DNA from 2 places in the Pseudomonas sp. UMAB-40 genome. Region 2 is predicted to be linked to the other one. Evidence: riboswitches for the same ligand, from Rfam matches in the RefSeq annotation. Region 2 holds a riboswitch; the other holds the start of a gene.

Region 1 (15,712 bases), on a different contig from region 2:
TGTTCGTCAACGAACAGTATGTCGCTCCGCAGATTCTGCGCCTGGCTCAAGGCAGCGGGGTGAAGCTGTTTACGGTCAACGCTTCGCTGACAGCCAATCAGCTGAGCCTGCTGGGCGAGCGTTCCGATCGATTGGGCAGCCTGGTGCCGAACGATGAGGAGGGCGGCTACCTGATGCTCAAGGAGCTGATTCGCCAGCATCCACCGGTGGCGCCCGGTCAGGTCATCGAGTTACTGGCGTTTTCCGGCCTGAAGATCACGCCGTCGGCCCAACTGCGCGAGCAAGGCATGATGCGCGCCTTGGCCGAGCACCCGGAAGTACGCTTGCGCCAACTCGTTTACGGCGGCTGGAACCGGGACCGGGCCTATGAACAGGCCAAATTGCTGTTCCGGCGTTACCCGAAGGCCTCGTTGGTGTGGTCTGCCAATGACGAAATGGCGTTTGGCGCCATGCAGGCATTTTCGGAGGCGGGTGGCGTGCCCGGCAAAGATGCCTTGTTCAGCGGGGTGAACACGTCGCCCGCTGCTCTGCAGGCGATGGTTGACGGTCGCATGAGCGTGTTGTTGGGCGGGCATTTCACGTTGGGCGGTTGGGCGCTGGTGGAGTTGCATGACTTTGAAATGGGCGTGGATCTGGACCAGTACGGCGGGCGCGACCAGCTGATTCCGTTACTGCACCTGATCAACAAGGCCCAGGCCAAACGATTGCTGGCCATGGGCGTGACACCGGATTACGGGGTGAATTTCCGTCGTCTGTCGGCCAAGGGGCGGCCGGCGTCCTATCGCTATCCGTTCAGCCTGCAAACCCTGATGCGCTAACGCCCGGCCAGATGCACCACCAGCTGCACGATGCCGAACAGCGTCAATGCAAACACCGCCGTAAACAGAATCCCCAGAATCACGAAATGACTCGGCTTGCCGTGGGTGAAGTCCCGCGCCCGGTTCTTCCCGCTCTGCACCCCGAACGCCGCCGCCATGACACTTTGCAGCATCTGCCAGAACGTCGGTGGCTTGTTGTCGACTGGATCGTCCATAAATCCCTCGTCACGTATGTGTGAGTCGTAAGCATAGACAATGCACACGAATCCTGTGGGAGTGAGCCTGCTCGCGAAGGGGTCATAACAGTCAACTTCTTCGTTGACTGTTATGACCCCTTCGCGAGCAGGCTCACTCCCACAGGGGGATCTTCTTTGGCCAAGGTGGTGTGGCCAGGAGTCTGGGTTAGTTGTCGTACCCAAGGTTAGGGGCCAGCCACCGTTCGGTCACGCTCAGTTCCTGCCCTGTACGCGATGTGTAGCTCTGCACCTGGTCCTTGTCGATCTTGCCCACCGCAAAGTATTGCGCCTGCGGGTGAGCGAAGTACCAGCCGCTGACCGCTGCCGCCGGGAACATGGCGTAGTGTTCGGTGAGGAATACGCCGCTGCGGCCGGCCTGCATTTCGCTGGCTTCAGGGTCGAGCAAGGCGAACAGGGTGCTTTTCTCGGTGTGATCCGGGCAGGCCGGGTAGCCCGGGGCAGGGCGGATGCCGGTGTATTGCTCTTTGATCAGTGCCTCGTTGTCGAGGGTCTCATCCTTGGCATAACCCCAGTAGTCTTTACGCACTTGCTGGTGCAACCATTCGGCACACGCCTCGGCCAGTCGGTCGGCCAGGGCCTTGACCATGATCGAGTTGTAATCATCGCCCGCGTCTTGATAAGCCTTGGCCACTTCTTCAGCGCCGATCCCGGCCGTGGTGATGAAACCACCCACGTAATCGGTGATTTCGCTGTCCTTCGGCGCGACGAAGTCGGCGAGGGAGAAGTTCGGCTTGCCGTCGGTCTTGATGATCTGCTGGCGCAAGTGATGCAGCTTGGCAATCGGCTTGCCGTCATCGCCGTAGACTTCGATGTCATCCTCACGCACCTGGTTGGCCGGCCAGAAGCCGAACACCGCACGGGCGCTGATGAGTTTCTCGTCGATCAGCTTGGCGAGCATTTCCTGGGCATCGGCGTACAACGAGGTCGCGGCTTCACCGACCACTTCATCCGTGAGGATGCGCGGGAACTTGCCGGCCAGGTCCCAGGAGATAAAGAACGGCGTCCAGTCGATGTATTCGGCAAGTACCTTCAGATCAATGTTGTCCAGCACACGCGATCCGGTGAAGGTCGGTTTGACCGGCTCGTAGGTGCTCCAGTCGAACTGCGGCTTCTTGGCGATGGCCGCCGGGTAGCTCAGGCGTTCAGTGCGGGCGCTGCGATTGGCCGTGCGCTCGCGAACGTCGATGTATTCCAGGCGAGTTTTCTCGACGAACGCCGGTTTCAATTCCTTGGACAGCAGCTGCGTCGCCACACCCACGGCGCGGGAGGCGTCGGTGACGTAAATCACCGCATCGTTGCTGTACTTCGGCTCAATCTTCACCGCCGTGTGCGCCTTGGAGGTGGTCGCGCCACCGATCATCAGCGGCAGATGGAAATCCTGACGCTGCATCTCGCGGGCCACGTGGACCATTTCATCCAGCGAAGGCGTGATCAGACCGGACAGGCCGATGATGTCGCACTTCTGCTCCTTGGCCACTTGCAGGATTTTCTCCGCCGGGACCATCACGCCGAGGTCGACGATGTCGTAGCCGTTACAACCGAGCACCACGCCGACGATGTTCTTGCCGATGTCGTGCACGTCGCCTTTCACCGTGGCCATCAGGATCTTGCCCTTGGCTTCCGGCTTGTCGCCTTTTTCCAGCTCGATGAAGGGGATCAAGTGGGCCACGGCCTGTTTCATCACACGGGCGGATTTCACCACCTGCGGCAGGAACATTTTGCCGGCGCCGAACAGGTCGCCCACGATGTTCATACCGGACATCAGCGGGCCTTCGATCACTTCTATCGGACGCGTGAACGACTGGCGCGATTCTTCGGTGTCTTCCACGATGTGCGTGGTGATGCCCTTGACCAGCGCATGCTCCAGACGCTTGTTGACGTCCCAGTTGCGCCACTCTTCGGTCTCGGCTTCCTTGACGCTGCCATCGCCCTTGTACTTGTCGGCGATGGCGAGAAGGGCGTCAGTGCCGTTCGGCGTGCGGTTGAGCACAACGTCTTCGACTGCGTCGCGCAGCTCGGCCGGGATCTGGTCGTAGATCTCCAGTTGCCCGGCGTTGACGATACCCATGGTCAGACCGTTGCGGATCGCATACAGCAGGAACACCGAGTGGATCGCCTCACGCACCGGGTTGTTGCCGCGGAACGAGAACGACACGTTGGACACGCCACCCGAGGTCAGGGCAAAGGGCAGTTCGTCGCGGATGTAGGCACAGGCGTTGATAAAGTCCACAGCGTAGTTGTTGTGTTCTTCGATGCCGGTGGCCACGGCGAAGATGTTCGGGTCGAAAATGATGTCTTCCGGCGGGAAGCCGACTTCGTTGACCAGAATGTCGTAGGAGCGTTTGCAAATCTCTTTCTTGCGCGCTTCGGTGTCGGCCTGGCCGGCTTCGTCGAACGCCATCACGACCACGGCAGCGCCATAGCGCTTGCACAGTTTGGCGTGGTGAATGAACTGCTCTACGCCTTCTTTCATGCTGATCGAGTTGACGATGCCCTTGCCCTGGATGCACTTGAGGCCGGCTTCGATCACTTCCCATTTCGAGGAGTCGATCATGATCGGCACACGGGAGATGTCCGGTTCACCGGCAATCAGATTGAGGAAGGTCACCATGGCCTTCTTCGAATCGAGCATCCCTTCGTCCATGTTGATGTCGATGATCTGGGCACCCGCTTCAACCTGTTGCAGGGCCACTTCCAGCGCTTCGGTGTAGTTGTCTTCACGGATCAGGCGGGCGAATTTCGCCGAGCCGGTGATGTTGGTGCGCTCTCCGACGTTGACGAACAGCGAACTGCGGTCGATGGTGAACGGCTCCAGGCCCGAGAGGCGACAAGCCTTGGGGATTTCCGGGATAACACGTGGCGCATAACCGGCCACGGCTTTGGCGATGGCTTCGATGTGGCCCGGCGTGGTGCCGCAGCAACCGCCGACGATGTTGAGGAAACCGCTCTGGGCGAATTCTTCGATGACCTTGGCGGTTTCCGAGGGCAGTTCATCGTACTCGCCGAATTCGTTCGGCAGGCCGGCGTTCGGATGCGCCGAAACGTGGGTGCCGGCCTTGTTCGACAGTTCTTCCAGGTACGGGCGCAATTCGCTGGCACCGAGGGCACAGTTCAGCCCGACCGAGATCGGCTTGGCGTGGGCGACCGAGTTCCAGAACGCTTCGGTGGTCTGGCCGGACAGGGTTCGGCCGGAGGCGTCAGTGATGGTGCCGGAAATCATGATCGGCAGTTCGATACCCAACTCTTCAAACACACCTTGCACGGCGAAGATCGCGGCTTTGGCGTTCAGGGTGTCGAAAATGGTTTCGATCAGGATCAGGTCAGCGCCGCCTTCGATCAGGCCTTTGGTGGCCTCGGTGTAGTTTTCCACCAATTCATCGAAGGTCACGTTGCGGTAGCCGGGGTTGTTCACGTCCGGCGACAGCGAGCAGGTGCGGCTGGTCGGCCCGATCACGCCAGCGACGAAGCGCGGCTTGTCCGGCGTTTCCAGGGTCTTGGCGTCGGCCACCTTGCGTGCCAGGCGCGCGCCTTCTACGTTTAATTCGTATGCCAGGCCTTGCATGCCGTAATCGGCCAGGGAAACCTGGGTGGCGTTGAAGGTGTTGGTTTCCAGAATATCGGCGCCGGCATCCAGGTAGGCTTTCTCGATGGAGCCGATCACGTCCGGGCGCGTCAACACCAAGAGGTCGTTGTTACCTTTGACGTCGCTTGGCCAGTCAGCAAAGCGTTTGCCGCGATAATCCTGCTCTTCGAGCTTGTAGCTCTGGATCATCGTGCCCATGCCGCCATCGAGAATCAGAATGCGCTCTTTGAGGGCGTGCTTGAGAGCTTGAAGGCGAACACTGCGATCGGACATTGGGACTACTCGGAAAGACCATGACGAAGGGCCGGGATGATAGCAAACCTGTGCGCTTTTAGAGCATGTCCCGGATTTGCATGAATATCGCTCATGTTGGTGCGAGGGCCGGAACGGTAGAATCGCGGCGATTTTTCAGGAACGGGACCTGGGACATGTCGTATCGCGTCATCACCAGCATTTTGATGCTGCTTATAAGCTGGGATGCCGTGGCGCAGGGTCCGGCCATTTCCTACACGCGTGACATTCAACCGATCTTTACCGAAAAGTGCGTGGCCTGCCATGCCTGCTACGACTCCGCCTGTCAGCTCAATCTGGGCAGCGGCGAAGGGGTGGTGCGTGGCGCGACCAAAACCCCGGTCTACGATGGTGAACGCAGCCAGGCGGCGCCACCGACCCGGTTGTTTTATGACGCTTTCGGCAAGCGTGCCTGGCAACAGAAGGGCTTCTATTCGGTACTCGACGCCCAAGGCAGTCAGGCGGCGTTGATGGCGCGAATGCTGGAACTGGGCCACAAAACCCCGCTGCAACCCAACGCCAAGCTGCCTGAAGACATCGTCCTGGGCCTGAACCGGGAAAACATGTGCGCCATGCCGACGGAGTTCGACGTCTACGCCAGTACCCACCCGAAAGAAGGCATGCCGCTGGCGGTCACCGGCCTGACCGACCAGCAATACCAGACGCTCCAGCGCTGGCTGGCCTCCGGGACGCCTATCGATGAGCAAGGCCTGGTCCCTAGCGCAAAAGAAGCCTTGCAGGTGGTGCAGTGGGAAAACCTGCTCAACGCTCCGGGCGCCCGGCAAAGTCTGGTCGGCCGCTGGTTGTTCGAGCATTGGTTTATCGCCCACCTTTACTTCAAGGACGGTGAGCCTGGGCATTTTTTCCAATGGGTGCGTTCGCGCACCCCGACGGGACAGCCAATCGACCTCATCGATACTCGACGCGCGAATGACGATCCGGGCACGCAGGTTTATTACCGTTTGTGGCCGGTGCAAGGCGTGATCGTGCACAAAACCCACATTACCTATCCGCTGAGCGCAGCGAAGATGGCGCGGATCAAAAGCCTTTTCTATAGCGGCAACTGGCAGGTCGATGCCTTGCCGGGATACGGGCCGGAGCGCCGGGCCAACCCGTTCAGCACGTTTGAAGCGATCCCGGCTCAAGCGCGTTATCAGTTCATGCTCGATAACGCCGAATACTTCGTCCGCACCTTCATTCGCGGCCCGGTCTGCCGTGGCCAGATCGCCACGGATGTGATCCGTGACAACTTCTGGGCGCTGTTCCAGGCGCCGGAGCACGACCTCTACATCACCGACCCGAACTACCGCGGCCAGGCCACGCCGTTGTTGGCGATGCCGGGACAAAACGACGATGTCGGCAGCGTCCTGGGCCTGTGGCATGACTACCGCGACAAGCGCAACGAGTACGAAGCGCTACGCCGGGACAATTACGCCGATCTGCCGGCGCCGAGTTGGTCGACCCTGTGGGCGGGCAACGACAACGCGCTGCTGAGCATCTTTCGGCATTTCGACAGCGCGTCGGTGAACAAGGGCCTGATCGGCGAAGTGCCGCAAACCATCTGGCTGTTTGACTATCCGCTGCTGGAGCGCACGTATTATCAGTTGGTGGTCAACTTCGACGTGTTCGGCAACGTGTCTCACCAGGCCCAGACACGTCTGTACTTCGACCTGATCCGCAACGGCGCGGAGCAGAATTTCCTGCGCCTGATGCCGGCCGATTCGCGGGATGACTACCTCAATGATTGGTACCAGAGCGGCGGCCAGTTCAAGATGTGGCTGGATTACGAAGCCATCGACAATGACAAGCCGACGGCACTGAAACTGGATGAGAAGGACCCCAAGCGCGACTTCGCGATGCAACTGCTGGCCCGTTACGGCGAGCTCGATGCCAGGCCCGATCCAATCAACCGTTGCGACGGCGCGTACTGCTCGCGACCGAACATCGACCCGGCGTTGCAGAGTGCCGAGCAGGCGCTGAGTCGCCTGACTTCGCGCCCGGCGGCCGGTTTGAGGGTCATCGATCAGTTGCCGGAAGCGACCATGCTGCGCATCGAGACGGCGAGCGGCAAGCGCGAGGTCTACAGCCTGCTGCGCAACCGGGCCCACAGCAATGTGGCCTTCCTGCTCGGTGAATCGCTGCGCTATCAGCCGGGGCTCGACACCTTGACGATTTTTCCGGGTGTGCTCAGCAGCTACCCGAACTTCATGTTCAACATTCCTGCCGACCAGGTGCCGGCGTTCGTCGATGCGATGGAAAACGCCAAGGACGCGCACCGCTTCGAGAAAATTGTCGAGCGCTGGGGCATTCGCCGCAGCCATCCGCAGTTCTGGTTTTACTTCCATGACCTGAGTCGCTACGTCCAAGAAACCGAGCCGGTGGAAGAGGGCGTGCTGGACATGAACCGGTACGAGAATCTTTGATCGACCTTTAAGCGTGGGCAGGTGTCGGATTTCATAGGCACCGCCAAACCCCTGTGGGAGCGGGCTTGCTCGCGAAAGCGGTGTATCAGCAACACTGATGGCGACTGACACACCGCTTTCGCGAGCAAGCCCGCTCCCACAGGGGATGTGTGGTGGTTTTGGGATTGCGATCGGAGGAGCGCCGATGTTGATTTCAGTACAGGCACTGCGCGCCGTCGCGGCCTGGACCGTGGTCTGCCACCACTTCATGCAGATTTTCTTCGACTTCAAGGCCCGTGGCCCCGTGGGGCAGATGTTCATCGACAAGGGCGCGGTGGGCGTTGATATTTTCTTCGTCATCAGTGGCCTGGTGATCTTCCTGTCCACCGAAGGTAAATCGCTGCCGCCCGCACGGTTTCTCTTGTATCGACTGTTTCGCATCGTGCCGGCGTACTGGCTGTACACGGTGCTGATGGCGTTGGTGGTCGTGTTCGCACAGCCTGTGTTGCCGGACCAGACGGTCGACTGGTCACATTTCCTGCTGTCGTTGTTATTCATTCCCACGGAAAACCCCGGTGGCTACGGGATCTATCCGACCCTCAATGTCGGCTGGACGCTGAACTACGAAATGCTGTTCTACGTGCTGTTTGCCTGGGCATTGCTGTTCCGCTTGCAGGTTCGGCTGCTGATCGTCGCGGCGTTGCTGTTTGCGGTGTGCCAGGCGTGGACCGGTTATGGCTGGATCAGCGAGTTCTACCGCTCGGACATTGTTTATGAGTTTTTGCTGGGGATCGCCATCGGCATGATCTATCGGCGCGGCTGGATCAAACCCGGTTTCTGGCTGCCCTTGTTGGGGATTGGCGGCGCGTTGCTGGCGATTTATAACCTGGCGCCGCAGCCACGCTTCCTGGCCTGGGGCGTCCCCGGTGCGGTGTTGGTGATGGCGTGTATGGCGCTGGAGCGCTATGTCGAGAACTCCCGGCTGTTCAGGGTGCTTGGCGATTGTTCCTACTCGGTTTACCTGATGCACGTGTTGGTGCTGTCGGTTGGCGGGTTTGTCGCACAGCGTTATGGGCTAAATCCTTACCTGATGTTCGCCGTTTGTGTGGTGGCCATCGGCGTGGCGTCCTGGGCAAGTTACGAATATGTAGAAAAACGCAGCTATCGGTGGCTTAAAGAGTGGATCGACGGCGAATCAGCGAATAACGCGGCTCTGGCTCTTTCCCGACAAAAATACTAGGACTTTGTACGGCGCGATGATTGGCGTAAACTGCGCCCAAGCCTGCGAGGAGTTTCCATGACCGCTATTACCATCACCGACGCCGCCCACGATTATCTGGCTGATCTGCTCTCCAAGCAGAACACCCCGGGTATTGGCATCCGCGTCTTTATCACCCAGCCTGGCACCCAGTACGCCGAAACCTGCATTGCGTACTGCAAGCCGGGCGAAGAAAAACCTGAAGACACCGCGTTGGGGCTCAAAAGCTTCACCGCCTACATCGATTCGTTCAGCGAAGCTTTCCTGGATGACGCGGTCGTCGACTATGCCACGGACCGCATGGGCGGCCAGCTGACGATCAAGGCGCCCAACGCCAAAGTCCCGATGGTCAATGCTGACAGCCCGGTCAATGAGCGTATCAACTACTACCTGCAAACCGAGATCAATCCTGGGCTGGCCAGCCACGGCGGTCAGGTCAGCCTGATCGATGTGGTCGAAGACGGCATCGCCGTGCTGAAGTTCGGCGGCGGTTGCCAGGGCTGCGGCCAGGCAGACGTCACCCTTCGCGAAGGCATCGAGCGCACCTTGCTTGAGCGCATTCCCGAGCTCAAGGGTGTACGCGATGTGACGGACCATACGCAGAAAGAAAACGCCTACTACTAAGGTGTTCGCTGCGAAATGAAAAAACGGCACCCGTGAGTGCCGTTTTTTTATGGGTGAAATTCACTGGCCCCATCGCGAACAGGCTCGCGTTGGGGTCCTATGGCCTGTAGAGATGCGCATGCCCCGCGCGATACAGCGACGACTCGCTGAACTGATCGCTACCCAACACCCGACCCACCAGAATCAACGCCGTGCGCCGAAAACCTTTCGCTTCAACCTTCGCGGCAATGTCCGCAATCGTCCCCACCACCCAATCCTGATCCGGCCAGGTCGCCCGGTGAATCACCGCAATCGGGCAGTCGGCGCCGTAATGCGGCAGCAATTCCGCCAGAATCCTCTCCAGATGATTAACCCCCAAATGAATCGCCATGGTCGCCCCGTGCTGGGCCAGGCTCCCCAGTTCTTCACCGGCCGGCATCACGGTTTTGTCGGCGTAGCGGGTCAGAATCACACTCTGTGAAACGTCGGGTAGCGTCAGTTCAGCCCCCAACAGCGCCGCACAAGCCGCCGTCGCCGTAACCCCAGGAACGATTTCAAACGCAATCCCCAGTTCACGCAAATAGCGAATCTGCTCACCAATCGCCCCGTAAAGACTCGGATCACCCGAATGCACCCGCGCCACGTCCTGACCGTTGGCATGGGCGGTCTTGATCAGTTCGATGATCTGCTCCAGGTGCAGTTCGGCGCTGTTGACCACCTGTTCGGCACAATGGCCTTCGAGCACGGCGGCGGGCACTAAAGAGCCGGCGTAAATGATCACCGGACAACTGCGAATCAGCCGTTGGCCTTTGACGGTGATCAGTTCCGGGTCGCCGGGACCTGCGCCAATGAAGTAGACGGTCATCGTCCGTTCCTTTGAATAAAGAGTCTGTCAGAAAAGGGGCTTGGGCAAGGCTTCAGATGAAGATTGCTCATGATCGAAGGTGGGGATTATCGGGGATCTTACGCAACGCAGGCCAATGCCAGGGTGGCCTGTGCATATTTTTGTCGCGAAATCAGCAGTTTCGCCGGTGCCTGGGCCAGGTGTTCGACCAGGGCCAGGGCGGCACTTTCCGCCACGCCGTAGCAGCCAGTGCGTTCGAACGCGATGTCCGAATGATGGCTGAGTTGCGGTTTATAACCTTCCAATTGCTCACGGCTGAAATACATCAGCGGCAACGCGAGTTGTTCGGCGAGTTCGATCAGGCCAGGCTCATTACGCTTCAAGTCGATGCTGGCCAGGGCCTTGATCTGGTGAAGTCCGATTTGATGAGCCTGCAATGCCTGAACGATCAACGCCCGCAGCGTGCTGGCGGGGCAGCCGCGCTGGCAGCCCAGGCCGACCACTAAAGTCGGCGCTGCGCGGGTATCAATCATGCGTGGTATTGGCCATCGCTTTTGCGGCGGAACAACCAGGCGCTGATCAGGCCCAAAGCCAGCCAGAACGCGACGTTGGTCAGCTGCGACGCGATTTTGAACTGCGCTTCCAGCGCTTCCGGCGCGAGCATCGAGTGCACTTCCGGTTGCGGCGCGCCGATCACGTGCGGAACGGCGAGAATCGCCACGCCGAGGATCTTCATCAGCCAGTGACGGCTGAACACAATCAAGGCGATGCCGACAGCGGTGGAGGCGGCCGTGCCAATCCACCAGAGTTGCCGTTGGGCCAGATCCGCTGCGGCAGTGCCCGGCAGTTCAGGCGGCAGGCCGAGGGTCGGCGCCAGCACGAACGTCGCGTAACCGGCCAGGCCCCAAAGCAAGCCCTGGGAGGTTTTGGTCGGTGCACGCAAGGTGTAGAGACCGGCGAGCATCAAGGCAAAGCCGACGGCGACCACCAGGTTACCGCCCGTGGTCGACAGCACGCGCTGCCAGCCGTCTTCCGGTTCCCAGGCTTCAGCGTCGTGACTGTGAGCGGCAACACCGGCGGCGTGTTCGTGAACTTCAACAGCGGCCGGCTCGGATTTTTCGTAGGTTTCGGCCTGCAGAATCAGCGGCGAGACCCAGAAACTTTGCAGCAGGGTCAGCAGCAGGGCGGCCAGCAGTCCGGTGAAACCTGCGGTTTGCGCTATACGCTTGATCATGTCGGCAGGTCTCAATGGCACGGGAAGGCGGAGCTGTGACGGGTATCGTGCGCGGCATTGTGCACCGCTTCGATGTGCGAGAAACCGGCGAAATACACGAGGCACGCGCCAAGGATCGACGCGCACATGGCGGCGATCAGACGTTGGCTCAGGGTTGTGGTGGTGCTGGCGGAGCTATGGTCGGTACTGCTGATGATCGACATGGCGCATCCCTCTGGTCTGTCAGCGGGTGAATAGAGCGCATGGAAGACCCCTGCGAGTCGGGCGCGCAGAGGTTCAAACAGCGCCCGCCCACCGCGGGTTTGTTATTCAGTGACGTAAGGGTCACTTTGTGTTGCGGGCCGGTCTCCGGGCTCACGAGGGGCCAAGGCTTGCGCCTGAACCTGCAAGCATCACCTTCCCATGCCGAACTGCTGGCACAGTGGATCTGACGCTTCGCTCGCTTACCGTTGCGGGGGCAGCACCGGACTGACATGGCTTTGAGTAAAGCACATGATTCACCGGTTTCCCGTTTCACCCTGTGAAGGGCACCCGTAACAAGGCGTGTAGGAGAGCATGGGCGGGGGTTTGGCGTCAATTGGCATGGGTTCTCATTTCGATGCCGAGGTGAATTCTTCGCGGGCAAGCCTCGCTGCTACAAAAGCACTGCCGTCCTGTAGGAGCGAGGCTTGCCCGCGAAGGGGCCGGTGAGGGCGCCACAAGACATTGACCCGCCCCCACACCATGCGTAGCCTTGCGCTTTCGAGGTTCTTCGGCATTTGCCGAAGCTAAGAAGGGAACGCGGTCGATGCCGCGGCTGCCCCCGCAACTGTGAACGGTGATGTTCGCTGCCACGCCACTGCAAACCCTGTTCAGCGGGTTCGCGGGAAGGCGCAGCGAATGCCAGGCCCACAAGCCCGGCACACCGTCAGCCAGGAGACCTGCCTCGACACAGATTCTCACTACAACCGGGCGGGGTGATCCGGTGGCGAACTCTTCCGCGCGCGCCCGTCGCTGCGATTGTCGTCCCGTATGCCCGCCACCTTGCCAAAGGGCATCCGATGAAAACACTGGCCAAACTCCCCGTCACCATCGTTACCGGCTTCCTCGGCTCGGGCAAAACCACCTTGCTGCGGCACATGCTCGACAACGCCCAGGGTCGCCGCATCGCGGTGATCGTCAATGAGTTCGGCGAGCTGGGCATCGACGGCGAAATCCTCAAGCAGTGCTCCATCGGCTGCACCGAAGAAGAAGCCAACGGCCGCGTCTACGAACTGGCCAACGGCTGCCTGTGCTGCACCGTCCAGGAAGAATTCTTCCCGGTGATGCGCGAACTCGTCGCCCGTCGCGGCGACCTCGACCACATCCTCATCGAAACCTCGGGCCTGGCCCTGCCTAAACCGCTGGTGCAAGCCTTCCAGTGGCCCGAAATTCGCAGCGCCTGCACCGTTGACGCGGTCATCACCGTGGTCGACAGCCCGGCCGTCGCCGCTGGCACTTTCGCCGCGTTCCCGGATCAGGTCGATGCCCAGCGCAAACTCGACCCGAACCTGGACCACGAATCGCCGTTGCACGAGCTGTTCGCCGACCAACTGGCCAGCGCCGACCTGGTGATCCTCAACAAGGCCGACCTAATCAGCCCGGAAGACCTGGCTCGCGTGCGCCTGGAAGTCGCCGAAGAGCTGCCGCCAGCGGTCAAAGTCATCGAAGCCAGCAGAGGCCGCGTGCCACTGGACGTGCTGATCGGCCTCGGCGCCGGTTCCGAAGAACACATCGACAGCCGTCACAGCCATCACGATCACCACCATGAAGGTGAAGACGATCATGACCATGACGCCTTCGATTCGATCTCCATTGAGCTGCCGCAAGCCGACGAAAGCCTGCTGCTGGACGCGCTGACCCAACTGGTGGTCCAGCACGGCATCCTGCGGGTCAAAGGGTTCGCGGCGATTCCGAACAAACCGATGCGCCTGCTGATACAGGGCGTGGGCACGCGTTTCGACAAGCATTTCGACCGTCAGTGGGGCGCCGATGAAGCGCGCACCACGCGCCTGGTGCTGATCGGCCAAGAACTGGACGCCACGCTGCTTGAAGCGCAACTGCGCGCCGCGCTCAGCGTTTAAGCCATGCACCTGCTCAGGACCCAGCCCGGCGGTTTCGTGTCGGATGACAACATTGCCGACCTTGGACAAACCCCCGCCGAGCTGGTGATCCTGTGCAGCGGCGACTCCAGCCTGGCGCTGCTCGCCGAAGCGGCGCAGCAACTGCCTGACGATTACCCGAGCGTGCGCCTGGCCAACCCGATGCAGGTGCAGAATCACGCGTCGGTCGACCTGTATGTCGACGAAGTGCTGCGTCATGCCAAGGTGATCCTGATCTCGCTGCACGGCGGCATCGCCTATTGGCGTTACGGGGTCGAGCGTCTGGTGGAGCTGTCCCAGCGCGGTGTTCAGCTGATTCTGGTGCCCGGCGATGATCGCCCGGACCCGGAACTCAGCGTCCTGAGTACCGTGGCCGCCGACGACCGCGACCGGCTCTGGCAGTTTTTGCGTCAGGGCGGTATGGCCAATGGCCTGGATTTTTTCCGCTGCCTGGCCAATCGCTGGCTGGATCGCGATTACGCCTGGGCCGAGCCGCAAACCCTGCCGCGCACAGCGATTTACCACCCGCAAAAGAGCCCCGCTGACCTTCACGATTGGCAAGCCGACTGGCAGGCCGGTCAACCGGTGGCGGCGGTGCTGTTCTATCGCTCGCATTTGCAGGCGGCGAACACCGCGTTCATCGATGTTTTCTGCCAGCGTTTGCAGGCGGCGGGTTTGAACCCGTTGCCGATTGCTGTGGCCAGTCTGAAAGAACCCGGCTGCCTGTCGGTGGTCGAGGACCTGCTGGACGAAGTCGAGGCGGGGGTGATCCTCAACACCACCGGTTTCGCTCAATCCAGCCCCGAAGCGCCGCATCTGCGGCCGTTTCGACGCAACATTCCGGTGATCCAGGCGATCTGCGCCCAGGACAACGAGCCGGGTTGGCTCGCCAGTGAACAGGGCCTCGGCCCGCGTGATCTGGCGATGCACATCGCGTTGCCGGAACTGGACGGGCGGATCATCAGCCGGCCGATCAGCTTCAAGGACTTGGCGTGGCGCAGCGAGCGCAGTCAGTCGGACGTGGTGTGCTATCGGGCGCAACCGGAGCGCATGGATTTCGTCGCCGAACTGGCGCGGCGCTGGATCGATCTGGCCCGGGTACCGAACAGCGAAAAACGCATCGCGCTGATCCTCGCCAACTACCCGACCCGCGATGGGCGCATCGGCAACGGCGTGGGCCTCGATACCCCGGCCGCCGCGCTGAACATCCTGCGGGCGCTGTACACAGAAGGTTATCCGTTGCCCGCCGAGTTGCCGGACAGCGGCACTGCGTTGATTCAACAATTGCTCGGGGGCGTCAGCAACGACCTCGACACCCTTGATCAGCGTCCCTGCGCGCAAAGTTTGGCGATGGACGACTATCGGCTGATGTTCAACCGATTGCCCGAAGCCAATCAGCAAGCGGTGCTGGAGCGTTGGGGCACGCCCGAAAGCGATCCGATGTGCCGTGACGGACGCATGATGATCGCCGGGTTGCGCTTTGGCCTGACCTTCGTCGGCATTCAACCGGCGCGGGGTTATCAGGTTGATCCGAGTGCGGTGTATCACGACCCGGACCTGGTGCCGCCTCACGGCTACCTGGCGTTCTACTTCTGGCTGCGCAACACCTATGGCGCCCACGGCGTGATTCACGTCGGCAAGCATGGCAACCTCGAATGGCTGCCGGGCAAAGGTGTCGGGCTGTCGGAAAACTGCTGGCCGGACGCGTTGCTCGGGCCGCTGCCGAACATCTATCCGTTTATCGTCAACGACCCGGGCGAGGGCGCCCAGGCCAAGCGTCGCACCCAAGCGGTGATCATCGACCACCTGATGCCGCCGCTGACCCGCGCCGAAACCTACGGTCCGCTGCGCAACCTCGAGTTGTTGGCCGACGAGTATTACGAAGCGCAATTGCTCGATCCGCGCCGCGCCCGAGAGTTGCAGCGCGACATCCTGCAACTGGTGCGCGACACGCACATCGACCGTGAACTGCAACTGGACGAAAAACTCAACAGCGACGCTGATGCGGCGATCTGGTTGCCGCGGCTGGACACGTACCTGTGCGACTTGAAAGAGTCGCAGATACGCGATGGCCTGCACATCTTTGGCGAGTCGCCGACCGGGCGCTTGCGCATTGATACATTGTTGGCGCTGTTGCGCATTCCCCGTGGCGATGGACGTGGGGCGCAATCCAGTTTATTGCGGGCGTTGTCCAAGGCGTTTGAACTGGGGTTTGATCCGCTGGATTGTGCGTTGGCCGAGCCATGGACCGGGCCGCGGCCCGTAGAGCTGCTGAGCGTTACTGATCAAGTGTGGCGCACGG
Region 2 (15,712 bases):
GCGCGAATATGACACTACACTTCAACTCAAGCGGCTTGATCCGCTTCCGGCGAGCCTGAGTCGATTCACCTGCTGCCAACGCTCCCTTCAGGTTTCGCCGCCCATTTCATGTTTCGAGGGCTTTATGGGTATCGCTGCCAGCGAACTGTGCCGTTATGTGATCCGTCCGACATTGATTTACCTCGGGCGCCATAGCGCAACCGCCGAATCCCTGCTGCTGGGCATCGCCGCCAGCCAGTCAGCCCTTGGTTCCGCCCTGCATGACCGCCGTGGACACGGCCTGTACCGAATTGCCGAACCGCGCCACCAGGCGCTCTGGGATCACTACCTGGCATTGGACCCGGAGCGCGCGAGCCTCGTGCGCGGCCTCGCCAGCCAGCATGCCTTTCTCAGTGGTCCTCACCTGGAATTGACCGTCAACCTGCGTTACGCCACTGCCATCGCCTGGCTGCTGGTAGAAGAACAGAACACTCCCCTCCCCGCCGCGGATGACTTGTTGGGAATGGCCCGAATCTGGCGCCAGACTTTTCAGCCTCAAGGACGTCTGCGCGATTTCACCTACGCTTGGCAAACCTGTGTTTCACCCCTGAATCAGGTCGCTTGCTGACCCGCCGGTTTCCAAAGATCCTGCAACGGGTCGCGAATCTGGTCGGATTGTCCTACAAAACCGCTCTAACTCAAGCCATACAGCCTATAGCGCTGGGACGAAAATGTTGGTAATTTTCGCCCCGGTGATCACCAGGAGTTCTAATAATGAAAAAAGTAATGCTCAAAACCACCATTAGCCTCGCCGTTGCCATGGCATCCACCCAGATCTTCGCAAGTGGCTTTGCCCTCAACGAACAAAGCATCAGCGGGATGGGGACAGGTTTTGCCGGGCGATCTTCTGCTGCCGACGACGCATCCACCATTGCTGGCAACCCTGCCGGCATGTCTCGCATCAAGCGCGAACAAGTGACCGGCGGTGTTGCATTCATCGACGCGCACACTGACATCAGTGACGCCAGCTCTCGTCCAAATGGCGGTACCAACAAAGGTGACATGGTCCCTTTCATGGGCGTACCGATGGGCTACTACGTCAAGCCAATCGACGACCACTGGGCATTCGGTATCGGTGTGTACGCTCCGTTCGGCCTGGTGACCGATTACGAGAACGGCTTCGCCGGCCGTTACTTCGGCAGCAAGAGCGAAGTCAAGATCGTCACCCTGCAACCGACTGTCAGCTACGCCTTCAACGACAAGGTCTCCATCGGTTTCGGCCCGACCATCAACCGTATCGACGGCACCCTGGAATCGAACCTGTCGATTACCCAGGCCGCACCGGACGGCAAGGTCAAGATCAAGGGTGATGACACCGCACTGGGCTACAACATCGGCGTCCTGGTGCAAGCCACCGACAGCACTCGTGTCGGCCTGACCTACCACTCGAAAGTGAAGTACAAGCTCGAGGGTGACACCAAGGTCAACTACAACGTGCTCGCCGCTGTGGGCCAGAATCCAAGCCAGAAGTACGACGCCTCGCTGGACCTGACCACGCCTGAATCGGTGGATTTCTCGGTCACTCACCAGCTGGACGACCAGTGGACGCTGTACGCAGGCAGCACCTGGACTCGCTGGAGCCGCCTGAAAGAAATCACCGTCGATAACAAGGGGGTTCCGGCCATCCTGAACGGTCAGTTCGGCACCATCACCGAAGAACAGAACTGGCACGACACCTGGGCTCACGCCATCGGCGCGTCCTACCAGCTGAACAAGCAATGGGTGCTGCGTACCGGCCTGTCCATTGACCAGGCACCGACCAACAACGCCGACCGCTCCCCACGCATCCCGACTGGCGATCGCAAGATTTTCAGCGTGGGCGCTGGCTGGAGCCCGACCGACGACCTGACCATCGACGTAGCGTACTCGTACCTGCGCGAAGAGTCGGTCAAGGTCAACAACAGCAACGACCGTGGCCAGAACTACAGCGCCAAGTATGAAAACTATGCGAACGGTTTCGGTGTTGGTGCAACCTACCGCTTCTGATGATTCACGGCGCGCCTGAAACGCTCGCCAGCTGAATCACAAAAGCCCCGCTCTCTTGCACAGAGGCGGGGCTTTTTCATGGGCGTCAATCAGGGTTGCGAGGCCAGGGCTTTTTCCACCGCAGCGATGAACTCGGGATCGTCGGGCTTGGTCAGGCTGGAGAAATTGGCAATCACCATACCCTTGCGATCGACCACGTACTTATAGAAATTCCACTTCGGCGCGCTGGTCTGTTTGGCGAGGATTTTGAACAGGTGAGTCGCGTCATCGCCACGGACTTTCTGCGGCTCAGTCATGGTGAACGTCACGCCATAGTTCACGTAGCAGACCTTGGCGGTCTCAGCGCCGTCCTTTGACTCCTGCTTGAAGTCATTGGACGGAACGCCGATCACCTCCAGCCCCTGATCCTTGTAACGCTGATTCAGCGCCTCAAGGCTTTTGAACTGTGGGGCAAAGCCACAGAAGCTTGCCGTATTGACCACCACCAGCGGTTTACCCTCAAACCGCTGGCACAGGTCGATGGTTTCCTTGGCGCGCAGCTTGGGCAACGAGCCCTGCAACAGCTCCGGGCACTCGGCCGCTTGTGCCAATCCGGTAAACGCCATCAGCAACGCGGGGACTGCAATCCAGCGCATCAGCATGTCGGTGCATCCTTGATTAATGGTCACAAACGAAGTTACTCGCCCTCGCCTGTTCCTAGCAAGCGCCCATACCCAACTGCATCAGCGCCAATCCGCCCTGATGCCAGCCCCACCAGGCCAGGGCCAGCAGCAAGGCGCCGACAGCGACCACCGCTATCCGCGGCCACAGACGGTTCATATCGCACTCAACCGGGTTTGCAGGCGCGCCACCGGCTGCTCACGCACCGGCCAGTTCAGGGCGGCGGCCAACAGGCTCAAGAGGATTGCCACTTGCCAGATCAAGTCATAGCTCCCGGTTTTGTCATACACCACCCCGCCCAACCAGCCGCCGAGGAACGAACCGAGCTGGTGAAAGAGGAAAACAATCCCACCGAGCATGGACAGGTTTCGCACACCAAACAAGGTCGCCACTGTGCCGTTGGTCAACGGCACGGTCGACAACCACAGGAAGCCCATGGCCATGCCGAACAGGTACGCAGTGGTCGTGGTGACCGGCGCCCACAGGAACAGCGTAATCACCACCGCCCGCAGCAGGTACAAACCGGTGAGCAAACGCGGTTTGGACATGCGACCGCCGAGCCATCCTGCGGTGTACGTGCCGAAAATATTGAACAGCCCGATCAGCGCCAGCACCGTAGTGCCCACTGTGGCCGGAAGGTGCTGATCCACCAGATACGCCGGCAAATGCACGCCGATGAACACCACCTGAAAACCGCAGACAAAAAAGCCGAACGCCAACAGCCAGAACCCCGAATGAGAGCAAGCTTCATGCAGCGCTTCAGAGAGGGTTTGTTCATGGCCGAGCACTGGCAGCGGCTTGTCCTTGAGCATGCTCACCAGCGGGATAATCAGCGCCACCAGAAGGCCCAGGACCAGCAATGCCGCGGACCAGCCGAGCCAGCCGATCAGCCCCAGCGTACCGGGCAACATGGCGAACTGACCGAAAGAACCGGCGGCACTGGCGATGCCCATGCCCATGCTGCGTTTCTCCGGCGGCACGGCGCGACCGACCACGCCAAGGATCACCGAGAACGAAGTGCCCGACAGGCCGATGCCGATCAACAGGCCCGCACTCAGGGACAAGGTCACCGCCGAGTCGGACAAGCCCATGCACACCAGGCCCAAGGCGTACAGAACACCGCCGACCAACACCACTTTCGCCGCGCCAAAGCGGTCGGCCAGCGCGCCGGTGAACGGCTGCGCCAGGCCCCAGATCAGGTTTTGCAGGGCGATGGCAAAAGCGAACGTCTCACGCCCCCAGCCGAATTCGGTACTCATCGGTGCCAGGAACAGCCCGAAGCCGTGTCGCACGCCCAAAGACAATGCCAGGATCAGCGCACTCCCCACCAACACCCAACCGCACGTACGCCACATCGAGGTCATTCTTATTCTCCGGTAGCGGGTATATACCCGCTTAAGATCGGAAAAACCGGCATCACGCCAGTTCGTCCAGCAGTCGCAACAAGGTTTCGCGTTTTTCGGCGCCCAGACGATCAATCAACCGCTGCTGCGCCGCTTCCCAGGCGGGCAAGGCCGCTGCGAGGCGATCGGCACCCGCCTCGGTCAGGCGGACAATGCGGTTACGCATGTCCTCGCCCTCGACCAGCGCCACCAGGCCCTCACCTTCCAGCACCCGAAGATTGCGCCCCAGGGTGCTGCGGTCCAGGCCCATGGCTTCGGCCAGGGTGGAAATACTCGGTTCATTCAGACGCTGCAGATTGCACAGCAAAGAATACTGGGCAACGTTGATCCCGAAGCCGTCGAGAGCGCCGTCGTAATGCCTGCTGACGCCACGGGCGGCGCGACGCAGGTTGATGCATAAACATTGAGAGTCGAGCATGGTGCGTGTATATACCCGCGAGTGTGTTAAATCAAGTTACAGAAGGGTTCATTCATGAATTTCGAGGTGTTTGGCCAACCGCAATCGCGAGCAAGCTCGCTCCCACAGTGGATCTTCAGTGGATGTTGAATTTATGTTCGACGCCATCAATGTGGGAGCGAGCTTGCTCGCGATGAGGCCGGCACATCCTGCCCACAAACCATCAGACCAACGCCAACCCCACCAACACCACCATCTCCAGCAACTCCAGCAACGCCCCGGCCGTATCCCCCGTTGTCCCACCCAATCGCCGCAGCATCACTTGCCGCAACCAAATGAACATCCCTCCCGCCAGCACCAGCGCCCAGAGACCGCCGACTCCAGCGATCAACACGCAAACCAACGCACTGACCGCCAACACCTGCTGACCCGCCGAACGCGGCAAATGATCCGCCAGCGCCTGCCCCAACCCGCCGGCACGCACATATGGCGTGGTCAGGAACAATCCCAGCATCGCGCTGCGGCCAATCAGCGGAACAATGATCAGCACAACGCTGTGCTGCTGCTCGATCAGCGCCAGCAACGCGGCAAATTTGAGCAGCAACACCAACACCAGCGTCACCACCGCGATCGGTCCGCTGCGCGGGTCTTTCATGATGGTCAGCGTACGCTCGCGGTCACCAAAACCACCGAGCCATGCATCGGCGCTATCGGCCAGACCGTCCAGGTGCAACGCGCCGCTGAGCAATACCCAAGCGGTCAGCAGCAACGCGGCGTGAAGCAACGAAGGCGTGCCCAGTAGCAGCCAGTTCAGTGCCCATAACAGCGCGCCGAACAGCAGCCCGACCAGCGGATAAAACAACAGCGACCGACCCAGTTCCTGAGGTGCGGGCATGCCTGGCAGACGAATCGGCAAACTGCTGAGAAATTGCAGGGCGATCCAGAAGGGCAACATGGTCAGATCGCTTCCTTAAGGAGGACGCCTGACTCGACGCTCAACGAAAACAGCGAGCCATGGCCGACCTCGACATTCAACAACTGCTCACGAGGCAAGCCACGTGCCTGAGCCAGCAACAAACGCATGACGCCGCCATGGCTGATCAGCAAGATCCGTTCACCCGCATACGCCGCGTGCAGACGCGCTACCGCCGCCAGCACCCGCGTTGAGAAATCCTCGACCGGCTCACCTTCCGGCGGCGTAAAGGTATACGGATCGGCCCAGAACAGGCCCAACCCCTCGGCGTCAGTCTCCATCAGCGCCGCCGCGCTCTGCCCTTCCCAGGCGCCGAAGTGCAGTTCTTGCAAATCCTTGTCGAGGTGTACGGGCAGCCCCAACTGTTCGCCGAGTTCATCCGCAAACCGCGCGCAACGTTGCAGCGGCGAACTGATCAGCCGATCCCACGGCCCTTGCTCGACCACCGCCGCGCGCATCTGCTCCCAGCCCTTGTCGGTCAGCGCATCGTCGAGGCTGCCGCGCAAACCGCCGCCGAGTTCAGTTTCCCCGTGGCGCAGAAGATCCAGTCGCAACGTCATGCCGGGCGATCCGCCACCGCCGCTTCGGCGAAGGTTGCCATCTGCCCGTGAAGATCGCAGGCCAGACGCAGCAACGGCACGGCCAACGCAGCGCCACTGCCCTCGCCCAGACGCAGCTCCAGATCCAACAGCGGCTCGGCATTGAGGGTTTCCAGCACATGACGATGACCCGGCTCGGCACCGCGATGGCCGAACAGCAGCCACTCACGGCAGTCAGGGTTCAAGCGCACCGCCACCAACGCGGCGACGCTGCAGATAAAGCCGTCCACCAGCACCGCAACACCTTCCTGGGCGCAGGCCAAATACGCACCGACCAGCGCCGCGATCTCAAAACCGCCAAGGTTGAACAGGGTTTGCATCGCATCACCGCGCTGAGCGCCGTGTAATGCCAGGGCACGTTCGATGACCAGGGCTTTGTGGCTGACCCCCGCCGCGTTCAAACCGGTGCCCGGCCCGGCCAGATGCACCACCGGGCAATCGAGCAAGGCACAGGCCAAGGCGCTGGCCGCCGTGGTGTTGCCGATACCCATCTCGCCACCGATAAACAACTGCGCACCATTGGCGACCGCACGTTGCACACTGTCGCGACCGGCCTGCAAGGCGAGTTCGCCCTGGGCAGCCGTCATGGCCGGGCCTTCGACGAAATTGGCGGTGCCCGCGCCGATGTTGAGATGACGCACGCCCGGCAGGTTCAACGACGGCGTTACCGTGCCAAGGTCGACCACTTCGAGGGAGGCCCCAAGCTGGCGCGCCAACACACTGATCGCCGCACCACCGCTGACGAAGTTGTGCAGCATCTGCCCGGTGACTTCCTGAGGGAACGCCGATACGCCTTCTGCAACCACACCATGATCGCCGGCAAAAATGGCAATCCACAGCTGATCGAGACTCGGTTTGACCTGCCCTTGCAGCCCCGCCAATTGCACGGCCACCGATTCCAGTCGGCCGAGTGAGCCGGCGGGCTTGGTCAGCTGCTGTTGACGTGCCTGCGCCTGCTCGACGGCTTGCGCGTCGATCGGCTTGCACGGGTTCAGCCACCAGGATTGAGTCATAACGCAGTTCCTTTCAAAGTCAGGGGCAGACCGGCGACGGTCAGGACGACACGTTGACAGCGCTCGGCCAGGGCTTGATGCAGCCAACCGGCTTCATCGACATAGCGGCGAGTCAATTCGCCCAGCGGCACGACACCCATTCCGGTCTCGTTGCTGACAAAAATGATTTCACCCGGCAATGACGCCAGGCAGTCCAGCAAGGCTTCGCGTTCTGCGTTCAGACGTTCGGCATCGTCGAGCATTAGCAGATTGGTCATCCACAGGGTCAGGCAATCCACCAGCAGACAACGCTCGGCGTGGGCGCTTTCGCGCACTACGCGGGCGAGTTCGATGGGCTCTTCGATCAACGCCCATTCGACCGGACGACGGGCCCGATGATGGGCGACCCGTTCGTTCATTTCACCGTCCAGCGGTTGGCTGGTGGCGATGTAAGTCACTTGGAGTTGACTGTCTAACGCAAGTTTTTCAGCCAGTCGGCTTTTGCCGGAGCGGGCGCCGCCGAGGATCAGTTGCAGCATGGTCATAACCTTCTAATTGGCGGTGTGGCAACAGGCCTCATCGCGAGCAAGCTCGCTCCCACAGGTATCGAGGCTGTTCACAGATTTTTGGTCCACCTACGGAACCTGTGGGAGCGAGCTTGCTCGCGATGAGGCCAGTACAGCCACCTCAAATCCCACAGAGCCCACGCAGCAGCGAGGTATCCAAATGCTTCTCCACCAAATCCGCCAACCGCTCGATATCCCGCTCGCGCAACCCGTGGTAATCCACTTCCTGCACCTCCTGCAAACCCGCCCAGCGTAGCAGCGCACTGCACGCCGCCGGGGATTCAAACAGGCCATGCAGGTAAGTGCCGAAAATCTGCCCGTCAACACTTTGCGCGCCATCGCAGCGACCATCGTCCAGCTGCACCGCGGCGTTTTCCAGCGCTGGCCCGGTGGTCACCCCGGCATGGATTTCATAGCCACTGACCTGCGCATCCTCCAGCGCCAGGCGACCGCGCACATTGCGCAATTGCTTCTCTTCTTCGAGCTGTGTTTTGAACGCCAGCAAACCCAGGCCGGCACTGGAACCCGGCGCGCCTTCGAGGCCCAGCGGATCGTGCACTTGCTCACCGAGCATTTGCAGGCCGCCGCAAATCCCCAGCACTTTGCCGCCATAGCGCAGATGACGATTGATGGCCGCGTCCCAGCCATTGGCCCGCAGGTACACGAGGTCGCTGCGCACGCTTTTGGAGCCGGGAAGAATGATCAGGTCGGCCGCAGGTATCGCCTGGCCGGGGCCGATGAATTGCAGGTCGACTTGCGGATGCAGGCGCAGCGGATCGAAATCGGTGTGGTTGCTGATGCGCGGCAGCACCGGCACCAGCACTTTGAGCACGCGCTCAGCCTTGTCGGTCTGGCGCTGATCGATGCCGTCCTCGGCCTCCAGGTGCAAATCCATCACATACGGCAGCACGCCGATCACCGGTTTACCAGTGCGCGCTTCCAGCCAATCGAGACCGGGTTGCAGCAAGGCGATGTCGCCGCGAAATCGGTTGATGATGAAGCCTTTGACCCGCGCCTGCTCGGTCGGCGACAGCAGTTCCAGCGTGCCCACCAGATGCGCAAAGACCCCACCGCGATTGATGTCGGCGATCAACACCACCGGGCAATCCACCGCTTCGGCAAAGCCCATGTTGGCAATGTCGCCGGCACGCAGATTGATCTCGGCCGGCGAGCCTGCGCCTTCGACCATGACCACCGGATACGCCGCGCTCAATCGTTCATGGGAAGCCAGCACGGCTTGCATGGCGATGGCTTTGTAGTCGTGATAGGCGACCGCGTTCATGGTCGTGACCGCGCGACCATGAATGATGACCTGGGCGCCGGTGTCGCTGTTGGGTTTGAGCAGCACCGGATTCATGTCGGTGTGCGGTTCAAGGTTGGCCGCCTGGGCCTGCACCGCCTGGGCGCGGCCGATCTCGCCACCGTCGGCGGTCACGGCACTGTTAAGGGCCATGTTCTGCGGTTTGAACGGCACGACGCGCACACCCTGACGCGTGACCCAGCGACACAACGCCGTCACCAGCGTGCTTTTACCGGCGTCGGAAGTGGTGCCCTGCACCATCAACGTTGTCATTGGTTGTCCTTTACGAAGGCTTGAAGCGCTTGCTCAAGACGCCGCCAATCGGCTTCATCCGCCGGCAAGCCGAAACGCACGCTGCTGTTGTGGCTGAACAACCGCAGCAAGATGCCGCGCCGAGCCATGAATTCATGAAGCGCTTCGGCATGCTCGGTCATCAGCCATTGAAAAAAGGCGCAACCACCCTGCGGCTGCAAACCATACTGCCCAAGCAAAAGCGCCAGGCGTTTGCTGGCCTCTTCGCTGCGCGCGCGCTGCCTTGCGTGGCCTTCGGTGTCCAGCAGACAGGCTTGGCCCAACACGCGTGTCGGCCCGCTGACCGCCCACGGGCCCACCTGCTCGGCGAGCAACTTGAGCAACTTGCGCTCGGCCAGCACAAAGCCCAATCGCACACCGGCCAGGCCAAAAAACTTGCCGAAGGAACGCAGCACGATCAGGCCGACCTGATGGGCAAACGGTGCGAGGCTCAACGCCGGCGTGTTGTCCATGAACGCTTCGTCCACCACCAGCCAGCCGCCGCGCGAGGCCAGTCGGGCGTGCCAGTCGAGCAGGCGACTCGGGCTCAGGCTCAAGCCTGTCGGGTTGTTCGGGTTGACCACCACCAGCACGTCGAGGCTGTCGATATAGAAGTCGACTTCCTGCTCCAGCACTTCGCGCACGATGTAACCATTGCTGCGCCATGCGTGCGCGTGTTCGGCGTAACACGGCGACAGCACGCCGACCTTACCGGCCCGACGCAAACGCGGCAGCAACTGGATGGCCATTTGCGAACCGGCCACCGGCAGCACCTGTCCGGTGCCGTAAAAATCGCAAGCGGCCTGCTCCAGACCGTCATCGGTTTCCGGCAAGCGAGCCCAGGCGCGCGACGGAATGTCCGGGATCGGGAATGGCCACGGCGCGAGGCCGCTGGACAGGTCCAGCCAGTCAGCTTCAGCAATGCCGTATTCGAGCGCTGCCTTGCGCAAGCGACCACCGTGCTCAAGCATAGAATTCAGCTCCCACGCAGAGAATCAGCAGCCATAACCATACCCCGCGCTGAACCAATTGCCAGCCACGGTCGATGGAATCGGCATCCGCCGGCACGCCTTCGCCCAGTTGCGGACGCTGATGCAGTTCACCGTGATAGATCGCCGCCCCGCCCAACTCGACGCCGAGCGCACCGGCGCCGGCCGCCATGACGGGCCCGGCGTTGGGGCTGTCCCAGGTTGGGCCCTGGGTGCGCCAGCATTTCAACGCCAGTCGGGTTTTGCCCAGCAGCGCGTAGGTCAACGCCACCAGGCGCGCAGGAATGTAGTTGAGGACGTCGTCGATCTTCGCCGCCGCCCAACCGAAACGTTCGAAGCGTTCGTTGCGATAACCCCACATGGCATCCAGGGTGTTGCTCAAGCGATAGAGCACCACGCCGGGCGCGCCGGCCACGGCAAACCAGAACAGCGCAGCGAATACCGCGTCGCTGCCGTTCTCCAGGACTGATTCAGTGGCGGCGCGGGCCACTTCGGTTTTATCCAGTTCGGCGGTCTGACGGCTGACCAAATAACCCACGCGCTTGCGGGCTTCGTCCAGATCATCACTGCGCAAAGCCTTGGCCACCGGCTCGACGTGCTCACCGAGGCTACGCATGCCGAGGGCGCAATAGAGCGCGAGAATTTCGACAATCCAGCCGACATAAGGCGCCCAGGAAAACGCCGTGGCGAGCAAGGTCAGCGGCACGACCGCGATCACCCACGCGGTGACGCCATGGCTGCGCCAGCCACGTCCCTCACCGTTGAAACGTTGCTCGATGCGGTCGGCAAAACGGCCGAACGCCACCAGCGGATGCCAGCGTTTGGGTTCACCCAGCAGCGCGTCCAGCGCAACCGCGGCGACACTCAATAACGCCACACTCATTGACTCACTCCCCAATAATTTTCATACAGCAACTCACTGAGCGGACGCGCCTGCGCCCACCCTTCGAGTACCAGCATCGGCGCCGGATAGAATTCCTTGACCGGGCCGAGGCAAAGAACCGCCAACGGCTTGGCCCCGGGCGGCAAACCCAACAGGTCCGCCAGCGCTTGCGGCTCGAACAGCGACACCCAGCCCATGCCCAGACCTTCGGCTCGGGAGGCCAGCCAGAGGTTCTGGATCGCGCAGGACAACGAGGCCATGTCCATTTCCGGCAAGGTGCGTCGACCGAAGATGTGGCGCTCGCGATCGTCCATCAGCGCGGCGACCAACACCTCGGCGCAGTCATTGATGCCTTCGACCTTGAGCTTCATGAATTCGTCGGTGCGCTCGCCGAGGGCTTCGGCGGTGCGGATGCGTTCTTCTTCCACCAGCTGCTGGATCTTGCCGCGCAGGGCCCGGTCGCTGATGCGGATGAAGCGCCAGGGCTGCATCAGGCCGACGCTGGGGGCCTGATGGGCGGCTTCGAGCAGGCGTCGTAACAACGACGGCTCGACCGTGCCGCCGCTGAAGTGGCGCATGTCGCGACGTTCGGCAATGGCCCGGTACACCGCTTCGCGTTCGGCCTTGCTGAATGCGTTGTCGGTCATGGCCTCTTCGCGAGCAAGCCCGCTCCCACAGTGGACCGCGTTTTTTCAGACAACACATCTTCAACTGTGGGAGCGGGCTTGCTCGCGAAGGCGTCCTCACAGTTGGGCGCAAACAGTGCGGCAACCGCCGAAGGATTCGACGGGAAATAAAAATGCACGTAAGAAGCCGTCATCCGCCCCTCACGATAAACCGCCTCCGCCCCACGCCCGCCATTCGGACTCAGCCCACGAGCAATCGGCTCAAGTTCGGTGCTGGTCAACGAATGGTGATAGGTGTGCCCACGCAGCGAACCTTCCGGCAACTCAACCGCTTGCAACGCCAACGCGGCCAGACGCTTTTGCATCACCGCATCACCTTTGAGCAAGCCCACCAGTTCAGCGCGAGTGCCTTCGACATCGGTCAATGAATCGAGCAGGTACAACATCCCGCCACACTCGGCCAGCAACGGCTTGCCGGCAGCATGATGGGCGCGGATCGCGTCGAGCATCGGGGTGTTCTGCGACAGCGCCACATGGTGCAGTTCCGGATAACCGCCCGGCAGATAAAGGCTGTCAGCTTCCGGCAAATCAACATCGCGGATCGGCGAGAAGAACAGCAATTCGGCGCCCATGGCCCGCAGCAAATCCAGGCTCGCGCCGTAGGTGAAGGCGAACGCTTCATCACGGGCCACGGCAATTCGGATGCCTTTAAGCAAAGGCTCGGCGGCGATCACGTCGGGTCCGGCGAATTCCACGGCGGGCGGCAGCGCCACATCGCAACTGCTGGCCAGCGATTCGGCCGCCGCATCGAGGCGCAGGTCGAGATCGTTCAACTCGCTGGCCTGGACCAGACCGAGATGCCGACTCGGCAATTCGATCCCGGTTTCCCGCGACAAGGCGCCATACCAGCGCAAGCCTTCAGTCAGGCTGCCTTCGAGCAATTGCGCATGACGCAGCGTGCCCACGCGATTGGCCAATACACCGGCAAACGGCAGGTCCGGCTGATACTTCGCCAGCCCCAACGCCAGCGCACCAAAGGTCTGCGCCATGGCCGTGCCGTCGATCACCCCGAGCACCGGCACACCGAAGTGCCGCGCCAGGTCAGCGCTGGACGGCGTACCGTCGAACAGGCCCATGACGCCTTCGATGAGGATCAGGTCGGCCTCCCCGGCCGCTTCCCACAACAGACGACGACTTTCCTGCTCGCCGACCATCCACATGTCCAGTTGATACACCGGCGCACCGCTGGCGCGCTCGAGAATCATCGGGTCGAGAAAGTCCGGGCCGCATTTGAACACGCGGACCTTGCGCCCCTGATTGCGGTGCAAACGGGCCAGCGCGGCGGTGACGGTGGTCTTGCCCTGACCGGAGGCCGGCGCGGCAATCAATACCGCTGGGCATTGACGATGGCTGTTCATAAAGTGCAGCTCACAACTCGACGCCTTTTTGCGCTTTGATCCCGGCCTGGAACGCGTGCTTGATCACGCCCATTTCGGTGACCGTGTCGGCCAGTTCGATCATCTCTGGTTTGGCGCCGCGACCGGTGACCACCACGTGTTGCATCGGCGGACGCGCCTGCAAATCACTGAGTACCTGATCGAGGTCGAGGTAGCCGTGCTTGAGGGCGATGTTCAACTCATCCAGCACCACCAGACCGATCGACGGGTCACGCAACAGCTCCTGGGACACCGCCCACGCGGCCTCGGCGGCGGCGATGTCACGCTGACGGTCCTGGGTTTCCCAGGTGAAGCCCTCGCCCATCACATGAAAACGCACCTGCTCCGGAAAGCGCCGGAAGAACAGCTCTTCGCCAGTGCTGTTACGGCCCTTGATGAACTGCACCACGCCGCACTGCATGCCGTGGCCCATGGACCGGGCGAGCATGCCAAAGGCCGAGCTGCTCTTGCCTTTGCCGTTGCCAGTCAGCACCAGCAGCAGGCCGCACTCATTCGGCGAGTTGGCGATGCGTTCGTCGATGACGGCTTTTTTGCGCTGCATGCGCGCCAGGTGGCGTTCGTCACGATCAGGGGAATCAGTCATGGGGGAGCTCTCCGTTGAGGCTGGATAACGGCGGGCAGGCACAAGAATAGACGGCAAGAAGCCTGGCATCGCCCACCGTGATGCCGTTGGATGAATCAGGCCGGTCTCCGGGCTCATGAGCGGCTCGCGCCGGACTGCGCGCCTTCCCATGTCAGTCGACACAGTGGCTCAAGACGCAGTGTTCACTCATTTACCGTTGCGGGGGCAGGGCCGGGATCGTGACGTTTCGTCGCTTGGCGATAGTCACTCACCGGCTTCCCTGTTTCACTCTGTCGGCCATCGCCACAGAGCACCTGAAACAAGCCGCGAAGGTTAGAGGGTTGGGGGTGGAGCGTCAATTGAAGACAAAGCGCGAGCGCTCGATATACTGCCGCCCATCAATTACCTGACGCCCATCTTGCACCACACTGTCAGCAGTGATATCAAAGCGCCACAAACCCAACAACACAATTACAAGGGTGAGCAACATGCAAGGCATGATCATCAGCAATCCGAGGCTGGAATTCCTGCGACCGGTGCTGGAACGCTGGTTTGACTGTATCGACCGCTACAACGCCGTGCGCGGCGATAACGACACGCCATATTGGTACGACGAGAAAGCCAACCTTGGCCTGCTCTCCGCCGCAGCGTGGATGGCGGAAATGGTCACGCTGCAACAAACGCCGACCCGTAAACAGAACGAAGAAGGCGAACGCAACAGCCGCGCCGACCTGTTTATCGCCTCCACTGAAGAGCGCGCCTACCTCCAGACCACGCAACGCTGGCCGCGGGTTAATAACCTGAACCTGACCCAGGCGCTGCAGGACATCACCAGCGACGCCAAACGCATCAGCTATTCCAGCGACCTGAAACTCGGCTGCCTGTTCGTTGCGCCTCAAAAGGCCCAGCAGAGCGCGACGCCGGAAGAACTCCAGGACATGGTCGACGACCTGCAAAAGGAACACAGCTGCGCCGTGGCCTGGTATTTCCCATACGCCTACCGCAAGTTGCGCAACGAAGCCGGCAACTATCACCCCGGCATCGCTGTGCTGCTCAAGGAAGCCCGCGGCTGACCGGTTGAACCATCGCGTGCTTAAGCTTCTCTATGATTAAGACAATGCACTCATAGGGAAGACCAGCATGCGCAAGCCCCAGCTCGTTCTCGTCATCGTGCTCGCCGGAGGGCTCGCCGCCTGTGGCGAAACCTCCAGCCTGCAAGTCTCCGACGGCACCGGCCCGTCACCCAAGCTGCCCGAACCGAACAAGACCCTGATCCCGACGGTGAACATCGCCCCGGCGATCGGCTGGCCGGATGGCGCGAAACCCACCGCTGCGGCGGGCACTCAAGTGGCGGCATTTGCCGAAGGGCTCGATCACCCGCGCTGGCTCTACGTGCTGCCCAACGGCGATGTGCTGGCGGCCGAAACCAACGCGCCACCGAAACCTGATGATGGCAAAGGCATTCGCGGCTGGGTGATGGGCAAAGTCATGGGCCGTGCCGGTGCCGGCGTCCCCAGCCCCAACCGCATCACGTTGCTGCGGGACAAGGACCACGACGGCATCGCCGAAACCCGCACGGTGTTCCTGGAAAACCTCAATTCGCCCTTCGGCATGACCCTGGTCGGCAACGACCTGTACGTCGCCGACACCGACCGCTTGCTGCGCTTTCACTATGAAAATGGCGACACCGCGATCAAGTCGCAGCCGATCAAGGTGGTCGACCTGCCGGGTGGCACGCTGAATCACCACTGGACCAAAAACGTTATCGCCAGCAAGGACGGGAGCAAGCTGTACGTCACGGTCGGCTCCAACAGCAACGTCGGCGAAAACGGTCTGGATCAGGAAGAAGGTCGCGCGGCGATCTGGGAAGTGGATCGCGCCACCGGCAATCACCGGATCTTCGCTTCGGGGATTCGTAATCCAAACGGCCTGGCCTGGGAACCTCAGACCGGCGCCCTGTGGACGGCGGTCAATGAGCGAGACGAAATC

What was found. Region 2 has a riboswitch for cobalamin ahead of cobO (cob(I)yrinic acid a,c-diamide adenosyltransferase). Riboswitches for the same ligand answer to the same signal wherever they lie in the genome.
Region 1: it holds a riboswitch for cobalamin, as region 2 does, so the genes downstream of both, cobW (cobalamin biosynthesis protein CobW) here and cobO (cob(I)yrinic acid a,c-diamide adenosyltransferase) in region 2, are expected to answer to the same signal.

Annotation. Positions count from the first base shown of each region.
Region 1 is NZ_LT607573.1:56,959-72,670, reverse strand. Features, by position in the region: gene K0F88_RS26805 (ABC transporter substrate-binding protein) at 1-818, shown strand, start outside; gene K0F88_RS26800 (DUF2970 domain-containing protein) at 815-1,033, opposite strand; gene metH (methionine synthase) at 1,221-4,931, opposite strand; gene K0F88_RS26790 (fatty acid cis/trans isomerase) at 5,087-7,372, shown strand; gene K0F88_RS26785 (acyltransferase) at 7,557-8,591, shown strand; gene nfuA (Fe-S biogenesis protein NfuA) at 8,649-9,233, shown strand; gene cobM (precorrin-4 C(11)-methyltransferase) at 9,331-10,077, opposite strand; gene K0F88_RS26770 (cobalamin biosynthesis protein) at 10,176-10,589, opposite strand; gene K0F88_RS26765 (CbtA family protein) at 10,586-11,290, opposite strand; gene K0F88_RS26760 (CbtB-domain containing protein) at 11,302-11,493, opposite strand; cobalamin riboswitch at 11,612-11,840, opposite strand; cobalamin riboswitch at 12,018-12,233, shown strand; gene cobW (cobalamin biosynthesis protein CobW) at 12,331-13,392, shown strand; gene cobN (cobaltochelatase subunit CobN) at 13,396-15,712, shown strand, end outside.
Region 2 is NZ_LT607560.1:96,606-112,317, forward strand. Features, by position in the region: gene K0F88_RS15445 (hypothetical protein) at 125-607, shown strand; gene K0F88_RS15450 (OmpP1/FadL family transporter) at 754-2,025, shown strand; gene K0F88_RS15455 (glutathione peroxidase) at 2,115-2,666, opposite strand; gene K0F88_RS32430 (hypothetical protein) at 2,722-2,844, opposite strand; gene K0F88_RS15460 (MFS transporter) at 2,841-4,049, opposite strand; gene K0F88_RS15465 (MarR family winged helix-turn-helix transcriptional regulator) at 4,102-4,506, opposite strand; gene K0F88_RS15470 (adenosylcobinamide-GDP ribazoletransferase) at 4,709-5,440, opposite strand; gene cobC (alpha-ribazole phosphatase family protein) at 5,443-6,018, opposite strand; gene cobT (nicotinate-nucleotide--dimethylbenzimidazole phosphoribosyltransferase) at 6,015-7,070, opposite strand; gene cobU (bifunctional adenosylcobinamide kinase/adenosylcobinamide-phosphate guanylyltransferase) at 7,067-7,588, opposite strand; gene K0F88_RS15490 (cobyric acid synthase) at 7,737-9,188, opposite strand; gene cobD (threonine-phosphate decarboxylase CobD) at 9,185-10,177, opposite strand; gene cbiB (adenosylcobinamide-phosphate synthase CbiB) at 10,170-11,078, opposite strand; gene bluB (5,6-dimethylbenzimidazole synthase) at 11,075-11,725, opposite strand; gene K0F88_RS15510 (cobyrinate a,c-diamide synthase) at 11,722-13,122, opposite strand; gene cobO (cob(I)yrinic acid a,c-diamide adenosyltransferase) at 13,133-13,744, opposite strand; cobalamin riboswitch at 13,825-14,056, opposite strand; gene K0F88_RS32435 (hypothetical protein) at 14,079-14,213, opposite strand; gene K0F88_RS15520 (hypothetical protein) at 14,212-14,796, shown strand; gene K0F88_RS15525 (sorbosone dehydrogenase family protein) at 14,864-15,712, shown strand, end outside.